One region of the Paenibacillus sp. WG02 genome, then DNA from elsewhere that is predicted to be linked to it. Evidence: riboswitches for the same ligand, from Rfam matches in the RefSeq annotation. Region 1 holds a riboswitch; each other region holds the start of a gene.
The links. Region 1 has a riboswitch for cyclic di-GMP ahead of ACBP55_RS02700 (stalk domain-containing protein). Riboswitches for the same ligand answer to the same signal wherever they lie in the genome.
Positions count from the first base shown of each region.

Region 2: another riboswitch for cyclic di-GMP. It lies ahead of ACBP55_RS14035 (response regulator); the one in region 1 lies ahead of ACBP55_RS02700 (stalk domain-containing protein).
Region 3: another riboswitch for cyclic di-GMP. It lies ahead of ACBP55_RS01085 (transglutaminase-like domain-containing protein); the one in region 1 lies ahead of ACBP55_RS02700 (stalk domain-containing protein).

Region 1 is NZ_AP036016.1:586,450-589,730, reverse strand. It holds gene ACBP55_RS02700 (stalk domain-containing protein) at 1-1,529, opposite strand, end outside; cyclic di-GMP riboswitch class I at 1,586-1,680, opposite strand; gene ACBP55_RS02695 (3D domain-containing protein) at 1,881-2,570, opposite strand; partial or broken gene ACBP55_RS02690 (ArsR family transcriptional regulator) at 2,919-2,999, shown strand; gene ACBP55_RS02685 (SRPBCC family protein) at 3,094-3,281, shown strand, end outside.
Region 2 is NZ_AP036016.1:3,174,755-3,178,035, forward strand. It holds gene ACBP55_RS14025 (S-layer homology domain-containing protein) at 1-209, shown strand, start outside; partial or broken gene ACBP55_RS14030 (winged helix-turn-helix transcriptional regulator) at 372-724, shown strand; gene ACBP55_RS14035 (response regulator) at 875-1,237, opposite strand; cyclic di-GMP riboswitch class I at 1,367-1,455, opposite strand; gene ACBP55_RS14040 (DUF2294 domain-containing protein) at 1,787-2,134, shown strand; gene ACBP55_RS14045 (ABC transporter substrate-binding protein) at 2,395-3,281, shown strand, end outside.
Region 3 is NZ_AP036016.1:240,912-244,192, reverse strand. It holds gene ACBP55_RS01090 (collagen binding domain-containing protein) at 1-1,051, opposite strand, end outside; gene ACBP55_RS01085 (transglutaminase-like domain-containing protein) at 1,244-2,050, opposite strand; cyclic di-GMP riboswitch class I at 2,064-2,151, opposite strand; gene ACBP55_RS01080 (class D sortase) at 2,237-2,950, opposite strand; gene spoIIE (stage II sporulation protein E) at 3,168-3,281, opposite strand, start outside.

The sequences.
Region 1 (3,281 bases):
TACTCACGCAGAGGAACATCGGCAACGTCGTGTAGAAAGATTGCATAGATTCCCGGTTTCTCAATTGCTGTATGAATCACATTGGAATTGTCCCCCAATAGCCCCCCCATATAAATCCATGAGTCAGACTCCAGTCGGTAAATACCAAGCTTATCCCGTAATTTATGCGGTACTCTGCTCTCCATATAAGACATATTAAGCTGGATTTCTAACACCGTTTGATCCGGAAAATCGATATTCCACGGCAAGCTGACCATCATCTGTCCGCTCTGCATCGCCTTTGTGAGTTCCAAATTCTTGTCTTCCGCTGGTGCCAGCTTAATTTTGCCTAAAGTATCCTCGAATGCATGTGGCGGTACGTCCAAGCTCACACTTTTATCAGAGGATGCAGGATGACCCTCTACTTGAGAATTACTTTGTCTAAGTTCTTTGTATGTAAGCCCTTCTTTATAAAACCGTGTATCAAATTCAACAGCTTGAGGCCTTTGCTTGACATCTGGTACAGCGGACGCAAGAGTTTCTTTCTTCGCCGTGGGTGTACCGCTTACTTGCAGCGCACGCAGCAAAATGTTCCCATCATTGCCCTGAAGCGCAACTTGATCCTTGTAAATTCCGAGCACCATAGACTCTGTGGTGTCGTTCGCGATAACGGTTGATTCCCCGTATGTAAGGTCTGCAGCTGCAATCATGCTAGTCTTTCCGTCCTCCGATGCTTGCCTCCAAACTACGAGATTACTACTAATGTCCAGTATCGTGGGCCAGGAAGTGATTTTATCCATTTTCTTCTGGGCTAGCACCGTAGGTACGGCATTCAACTCATCCACATTCATCATTCTGACTTGAACTTCGTGTTCGTTAACTTGCTGAGACCATACGACCACTTTTCCATTGAACTTAAAATTGACGATAAATCCATCTGCAGGTTCTTTGATCGTCCTCGTGGTGTCGGTAGCGCGGTCATATAACAGCAAACTCCCTTTCCCATCCTGCATGATGATTTTTCCGTCCGCGACCTGTGGATAACGCCCTTTAACCAACTGTTTCGTCTGTTTCGACTCTATATCGTAAACATATATGTAGCTGTCCGTCTTATTCATATAAGCTGCATATCGCCCGTCTGTCGTGAGGTTTTCAACCGTAGTATGGTTTATAATCGATTCCGACTCACCTGTACGGAGGTTAAGCAGTATCACTTCACTCCGACCGGCAGAATATACTGCATAATCGCCTCCTGCCCATAGATCGCTTTTGTTTGTTTTCGTGTCGGTCAGCTGTTTCGTTTCCCCCGTGTCCAAATTACGGTAAAATATTTGATACAAATTCGTTGCATCACTACCAATCCAAACCAGTTCATCGCCCGAAATAAAAGAATTATTATAAGATTTACGTACAGGAGCAGCATAGGAAGTTTGTATATCCGTAACTTTGACCGTCTGGTCAGCTAAAGCTGTATTCCCCTCTCCTAGACTTGAGAGCAACATGGCCATTAAGCATCCTAATACCATGTTTTTCAAATGTGCTTTGATCATTTCTCCAGCTCCTATCACATAGAAAGTTTTTTAAGACAATAAAAAACCAAGCCCCTAAAGGTAACCCGGCTATCATCCCATGAGGTGTGACTCATGGCTTAGACCCGTGGCTTTGCGTCTCCACCTTTCGATGGATTTGCCTTTGTTCATTATTGCTTGGTTATTAGGTATTTTTACTCATCTTAACTAGTCATTTAGAACTGACTGTTTTCCATATTAATCCACGTTATTTCAAAATTCAACACTTTTCTACAAAAAAGAGGAAATACATACACAAAGTGTGTGGTTTCACACAAAAAAAGGCCAACCGGATGTCCCGGTTGACCTTAAGCCTAGTAAATGCCTATCGATTTAAACATTCTCTCGATCTAGCAAATAGACTTTCACATTCTTCTTTACGCCGAATTCTTGAGCGTCATTTAGATCATTCATGAATACATCAATTCTCGAACCGCGAATAGCTGAACCAATGTCCTCGGCTTTGCGAATGCCAATACCGTCAATGAACACCGTAGATCCTAAAGGGATTACAGCCGGATCCACGGCGATCGTGCGTCCTTCTTTGGCTTTAAGACCACTAAATGTGATGCCGTACATGGGATGGGAAGCCTTTTTACCTGTTGATTCAAAGCCCGCCGTATAAGCTGTAAGGGTTGTGTTCAACACTTTTTTGATAATTTTCTTTTGACCATTTGGTAAACCAATCTCGGATTCACTCTTCGGAATCGTTAGACTTTGACCAATCGTTAGCTGGTTCGGATTTTGAATATTGTTAGTGTTGATAAGGTCATCTACGGTTACGCCAAAATCACGTGCAATTTTGAATAGCGTATCTCCTCGGTCCACTTGATACTGCGTCTTAGACTGAACTGACTCGGTTTGAGCCGCTGCTTCCACAGAACCTGCACTGCTTGCCATACTATACGTAGGAGGTAATTCCCCCCCATCTTCACTTTCAGGATACGAATAGGCTGGCTGCACCTGCCACAAACAAAGCAGCAAAGGAAGCGTCAAAGTTACATAAAGAATTTTACGAAACATAGTATTTCCTCCTCTTAAAAAATAATAGAGTTATAGCTACTAGATTCGTCCAATTCTATGATTTATATACGTCTCGTATTTATTTTTTTCAATTTAAAAGACAGGTGGACAGAGCGCCAAAAAAATAAGCAAGAAAAAATGGGTAAAGAAATAAGAAAACATAAAGTGAATATAAAACGAATCTTGGCTTAGACTAACAATTGAGAAAATAAGAAAAGACTGCTGATGCGGCAGTCTTTTTGCTTTTCAATCGGTTACGTCTATAAATATTCCTTGACAGGAATATTCCTTTTGGAGTATATTTAGTTTATGAATAAGACTTAATGTGCTCTCGCTGAACCAAACCGCTTGCACATCGTCGAGCTCTTATGTGACGGCCCCCTTACCGTCGGGGAAATAACGGATCGGCTTGAGCTTCAGCAACCACAAGTATGTGGGAAGAGAGATTCGATCGTTTGGACGATTATTTGCAGCAAATGTTAGAGAAGGAAAAGAAAAAACAATTTGATTTGGAGGATTCGACATGACACAAGAAAAAGCAGGGAACAACTTCAATGCCACCGTAGAAGGAGGCGAGTTGGTTCTTACACGCACCTTCCATGCACCACGTGAACTCGTTTTCAAAACATGGACGGAGGCTGAACATTTAGCTCGCTGGTGGGGACCAACAGGCTTCGAATTAAACGTAAACACCTTTGATCTACGCCAAGG
Region 2 (3,281 bases), 2.6 Mb from region 1:
TTGGTAAAGATGTAGACCCTACCGACTGGGTATTCTCTACAGTAAATGATAGAATCAGACTTACTCGCGGAGACGCCAAATACGTCTACGTACCAGCTAAATCCGCTATTGATGGATCACCTGTAGAAGTTTCTTCATTTACGGTAACCATGATTACAGCGAGCGGCAAATCAATCTCGGTTGATGTATACCCGGATCCAACAAAGTAATTACTAGGTAATACAAGTATTTGCAATAAAAAGGGAGGTTGCGTCAAGCAATCTGCCTTTTTTCTGTTTATCCAAGAGAAGCAGCGGCTTTCTCGTATTTTACTAAAGGGACTTAAGAAAAGTTACTTTTGTGATATGATTGGCTAAATCGATTGTTTTTTAATGGAGGATTTTTCTATGAGCGTTGTTGAACCTATCGAATTAACCAAAGGAACACCAGGCGTGCCTTGTCCCATTGCAAAACACTTGATGTGATTGGGACGAAATGGACCTTTTTAATTATTCGGGACCTTCTTATCGAAGGTACGCTGCGATTCAGCGAACTACTGAAATCTATGGATGGCATTAGTCCCAAAACGCTCTCGCTCCGTCTTAAGGTGCTAGAAGAACATAGAGTAGTGGAACGGAAAGTATTTCCCGAAGTACCTCCTCGCGTTGAATATACGTTAACGGAAAAAGGAAAGAGATTGGAAAGCATTTTTGTTGAATTAAAGAGATTTGGAATAAGTTTGTAAAAGATATCTAAAAAACCGTTCAAAGAAAAAAATCACACAGGGGCACATAAAACAAAAAAATGAGGTGGCAAGGAATTCTTGCTTTCTCATTTTTTTTGTTTTTTATGTTTTCAATCGATTGTAAGGGATAGTCACCCGACTTCCAACTAGCTATATATTCAGTACCTTTTTTACAGCTTCAGCTACTCTGTCTTTATCAAAAGGCTTCACAATAAAATCTTTAGCGCCAAGGGTGATGGCCTCAATAACAAATGATTGTTGCCCCATTGCGGACACCATAATGATCTTTGAATCGCTATTGTAATTCTTTATTTCCTTTAAAGCAGTAATACCATCCATCTCGGGCATTGTAATATCCAACGTAATGATGTCAGGAGAATGCTGTAAGAAAAGAGAGATTGCCTCAAGTCCATTCGATGCTTCCGCTACAATTTCATGCCCAAGTTCTAAGAGGATGTTCTTAATCATCAATCGCATAAACATAGAATCATCTACAACCATTAGTCTCGCCATTATAATTATCACCTTTCAGGGGGACTTTCTACCTAGCTGTTTACTGTTATAGATGGCTACAATAATTCGTTACATAAGAAAAACTCCCCATATTAGAAGAATAAGGGGAGTCGTGGATATATCCCTTCCTTCGGTAACTGGCAAGCATAGCGAAGTAATTCGCCTTAGCTCCTGTAGCTTTGCGTCACTAATTTTCATTAGCTTTGCTCTTATCGTATAACAGAAGAATTGCTATTTTTTTAAGTATACCACTCTAGTTACTAGTAATAAAGTACTAGTGGTAAAGGAAGTGATCATTCCTGAATAATATACACATTCTAAGGGAAAAATGCATGATAAGCATGAAGTACCTGTAAGCAAGATCCAACATTTGCATCAAAATTTGTAAGACATTCGGGAAATTGGATCATTTAGATGAGTTGTAGTTAAATAATGCCCTTTTTTAGTGAGAAAGACGAACGATTCTCTTGATTAATTCTGAAATCCTATGTATTATTAAGATAGATTTTACATGCATAAGGGTTGATAATTAATCTTGAAGGTGATTCCATGCCACAACTAGATTCTAATGAATACAAGAAGAAGCTGTGTCACCTCTATAACGAAATATCCAAAGAGCTGTTCGGGTTTGGGACAACACTGCTGAAGGTTTCAATTGAACAAAACATTATTACTTTTCATGCCAAGCATCGCCGCTCACCGCGTTCAACCGCATTAGAAGGCGAGGCGCCAACGCTCAAACACGAAGTCGATTTTTATATGTCCTCCATATATAAGAAGAGAATCCGGGAAAGGCTGGAGCAAGAACTTGGCTTATCCATGGATGCCGTATTAAGGGACTATGATCCGCCGACGCAATGGGCAATAACGAATATTATTCTTAAACAAACCGAATAGTTTGATCGACGGTGTTCTCTTTTGATTTATCTTAAGAGGAAACCACATGTATACCAATAGATGTCACTTTGCATTGTTTACAATGAAGAGTGCTCTTGATTAGAAGCTTCTTTCTAACAAGGGTACTTTTCTTTTTTTTTTCATATTGCATTTAGATCGAGACGCGCATAGATATAGGGTCTTGAAGAATACTAGTAAAAATTTAACAGGGGATTCACGCATTAAAATCATACATGATAAAACTGGGAGGACGATGAATAATGAAACAAAAAATGGTTCGTGGTTTAATTTCTTTATCTGTAGTAGGACTAGCCTTGACAGGTTGCGGCACAGCGCCTGCGAAAGACCAGAGCAATACAAGTGGAGCTACAACAGCACCCACAGCAGCTGCCACAGCGGCATCCAAAGGGGAACCTACAACTTTAGTCATTTCCACCTGGGGGTTTTCGGATGACTTCTTCAAGAAAGAAGTGTACGCGCCGTTTGAGAAAGAGCATAACGCAAAGATTGTTCTGGAAATAGGCAATAACGCAGAACGTTTGAACAAAGTGAAACAAGGCAGCTCGAGCGTGGATCTCATTTATTTATCTGACTATTACGCACAACAAGGAATTGAAGCGGGACTTTTCGATAAAATCGATCGCAGCCGCATTCCGAATTTGAAAGACATCTATGATTTGGCCAAGGCGCCACTGGGTGAAGATTACGGTCCTGCCTACACAGTAGGTCGACTCGGTATTGCCTACAATCCGAAAGCAACTACCAAAGAGATCAAGTCATGGAGCGACCTCTGGAGTCCTGAGCTTTCCAAGAAGCTGACTCTTCCTAACATCACGGCTACAACAGGCCCAATGGTCTTGGATGCAGCATCTGTGGTTGCGGGCAACACGACTTTTAACGAAGATCAAGCTTTTGCTAAAGTTAAGGAACTGAACAAAGGAGTCGTTAAATACTACGGCCAAACCTCCGAATTCGTTAACATGTTCTCGCAAGGGGAAATTGCAGCGGGTCCTATCATGGAAATGTATGTGAAGGATTTGAAAGCGGCTGTGCCAGAAACGAAGTTCGTCTCCCCGCAAGAAGGAGCTTATGCCGTTATGAACACGGTCAACGTGATTAAAGGTAGTAAAAATAAGCAGCTGGCTGA
Region 3 (3,281 bases), 350 kb from region 1:
ATGCTGCTGACTGGGCAATTGTCCTTTCATTATAATTATATTTGATTCCCCAACCAATAATTTGCGTAATTGGACTATAGCTTTCCGCTATTTTATCCAAAGAACTTCCACGCGTTATATGGACTGTCGCAGAGGCTTGAACAGGATTTTTATTACTCCCTCCAAACGTTGCTGTATTCACAAAGATATCTTTGTCAAAATCGGTTATTGGTGTCGTATATTGAATGCGGTAAGCCGTATGAATAGGAGATTCATTGAATCGAACAGAAAGATCCGCCCCTGTTCTATTAACTGTATACTTACTGCTATCCACCAATGCTCCTTGTACGACCGTTCCATCTAGATGAACCCCTAAATCATAAACAGCTACAGTTACAGGAACAGATAGACCTATGGGAATAGGGTCCGTCACCACGGCGTTCTGAACAGAATCCAGCGTCTTATTCACATCCACGGTCCAATGAATATCTTTCGCGTTAAACCCAGAGGGTACGCCTCTCTTTTCGATTGTGGAAGTGACCGAGGGCTTTAGATGAAGGATGAAAATCTGTTCGCCAGATTGAATCGGAATTGTAATCGTTACCGTTGTGCTCTCCGTAAGTTTACTTATATCTAACTGTGTTCTGAAAGTGAGCGTGCCATGTACATTGTCATGGCTTTCGATGTAGTTGTTAAAAGTAATCAACACTTGATGACTAGCCTGATCCACATGAAAAGTTCCCAACTGATTCGGTCCCATGTCCAAACCGCCACTGATATCGTTGAAAAGCAAAAATTGCTGCGGCAGAGTGAACGTAAACGTATCACCACTATGGTACCCATGACCGTTTGGCAAAGACCATGTATAGTCTAGCTGCACTTTGGAGTTAGGATCGTAAACATTGCCGGTCACAACTTGTCCCGAGCTGTCATACACAGCCATCGTCACGCTGTCAAGAATATTGTTTGAAATCGTGTTCGCACTAGCCTTGGTAGTAAAGCCAATTCCGTAAATACTCTGCATAAAAATTAATAAAGTAATCAGCAGCGCACTCGTCTTTTTCTTCAACATAAATTCATACCTCCATTCATGATTAATTTTTATTGAGATTATTAGTTGCAACTTATGCACTTGAAACAAATTGTATCATTTTTAATACTATATGATACAACTTGTATTGTAAATCTTGGAATTTAATGTTTTTTTAACATGAACGGCACAAAAAAACCTGTACTCAGTTGAGTACAGGTTTCTTCATTTACTCTAATATATTTTGGAAATTTGATAATTATGATCGTTTTTTATAATATCTATTGTTTCACCGGCTTGTATATGAACAGCGTCATACGTGGTATCGATCGTCACCCATTCCTTACTTTCCTTTAGGAATACTTGATTCCACGCATGATAAGTATCTGGCGCATGGCTTTCAAATCCCATAACTAGACGGGTTGGAATCCCCTGGCTTCTTGCCATTGCCGCAAAAGTAGCAGCAAAGTCATAACAAATTCCATTGGACGCTTCGTAGACCATATCCAGATTAGGTACATAATTGTCTGCTACACTTTGGGCCTTCTCGTAATCATACTGGAAATGTGTTGTGATATATCCATAAATGGCCTTTATTTTGTCGATATCTTTTTCTTTATCTCCAGCTAATTGCTTAGCCTCAATGACCGCCTTCGATTCATCGTTCCAATCGATCAAAGGAATGGACTGTAGAAATACCGCATTCTCGTCTTCCATCTCTAAATCTATTTGTTCTTGCGCAACAACTTTATATTTATTAGCTCCTATGGACTCTCCAATCAGCACTTTATACGGTCCGTTTCCAAGCTGCAAAGGGTACTGGTCCCCTTCTGCGAAGGTGTAATCATATTTGACATTTTCTCTCATTATTCGTACGAGAACTTTGGCGTTCTTATCGTTTGAATAATGAACCGAGATAATTCCTTTATTCAGAGCATCTTTATCGATCACGGAAGGATTGGAAGCTGCAAATATCCCTTGCGGAGCAAGAGTAAACAGAACCGCAGCAATGATCGTTCGTATGATTGGCTTTTTGAACACAAAAAAATCCCCTTTCGGTAACTGGCTGCCAACTTAGTTCGGCTAAGGAAGGCCCTTTAGTTTTGCGTCTCTAGTTTTCGCTAGATTTGCCTTTATCGGAGGAACGCACCGAATCCCTATAATCACTATAGTGATAGTGCAATCTTAACATAGGCTTGTCTCTCTGGATAGACAAAATATTACATTTTATTCCTTAGACTGCACCAGGATTCCCTTAATGGCAATACGATGAGTCGGATTTTCCATAGGATGACAAGTTATTAGCGTAATCTCCCGATCTTTGCCGTTACCCTTCAGCACCCAGACATCCTCTGGGAGGACATACTGTTTGTCCACTACCTTGTAGATATACGTTTTGCTCCCTGTATTCACTTCTATGAAATCCCCTTCAGTAACTTCATCTAATCTATTAAAATTTTTCCCGTAGGTCAGGTTTCGATGACCCGCAATGGCATAGTTACCAACAGCTCCTACTTTGCCTGTTTTGGCAATACTAGCAACGGAAATCTTCAAATTATTCACGGTTGCATCTGTCAAAATAGGGAGCTTTAAATTAATTTTATCGATTGTGAGGACACCCTCTATATTCTTCTGCGGCAAAGTAACAGGCTTCGGTGTCATTTCTGCGGCTAAGGGGCCTGGCTGACTGCTTGGTTGACTGCTCGGCGAGCTGCTTGCTGGCAGAGCTTCCACTTCCGGACTGGAAGAAGGCGCGACCAACCCCGCATTCGTTTCCTCCTCGATGTCAGAGGCTGTCTGATCCATATTCTGCAGATTTTCCTGCCATTGTTTCAAAATTTTGCTCTGCTGATAGCTCTCATAACGATCGTTTAGCGTTGGATAAAGAAAAATGATAATCCCAAGAACGATAAATAACAGTGATAGCTTTTTTCTAATCACAAATGGCACCGCCTTCTCTTGGATCTCACGCAATAATGATACTCCGAGGAAAATTAGATTTGGCATGATTTGTAAACAAACCTATAAATAAGTTAAGCATGCTTCTAATTCTGTGCGCAACCTATTTGGGTATTAATTTACTTGTTTAATCTTAAGGGAATAGCAGCAAATAAAAAGCCATAACAGCAAATGAGCTGTTATGGCTTCTATTCCTCCATTAACTAACCGTCTTCGGACGCTCCATTCGCGTAATGCCTGGCCAGCGGAATGTGGCCCATTCAGGCTGCCTCTTCTCAACCCGAGCAACAACAACGGTCATATCATCTTGAAT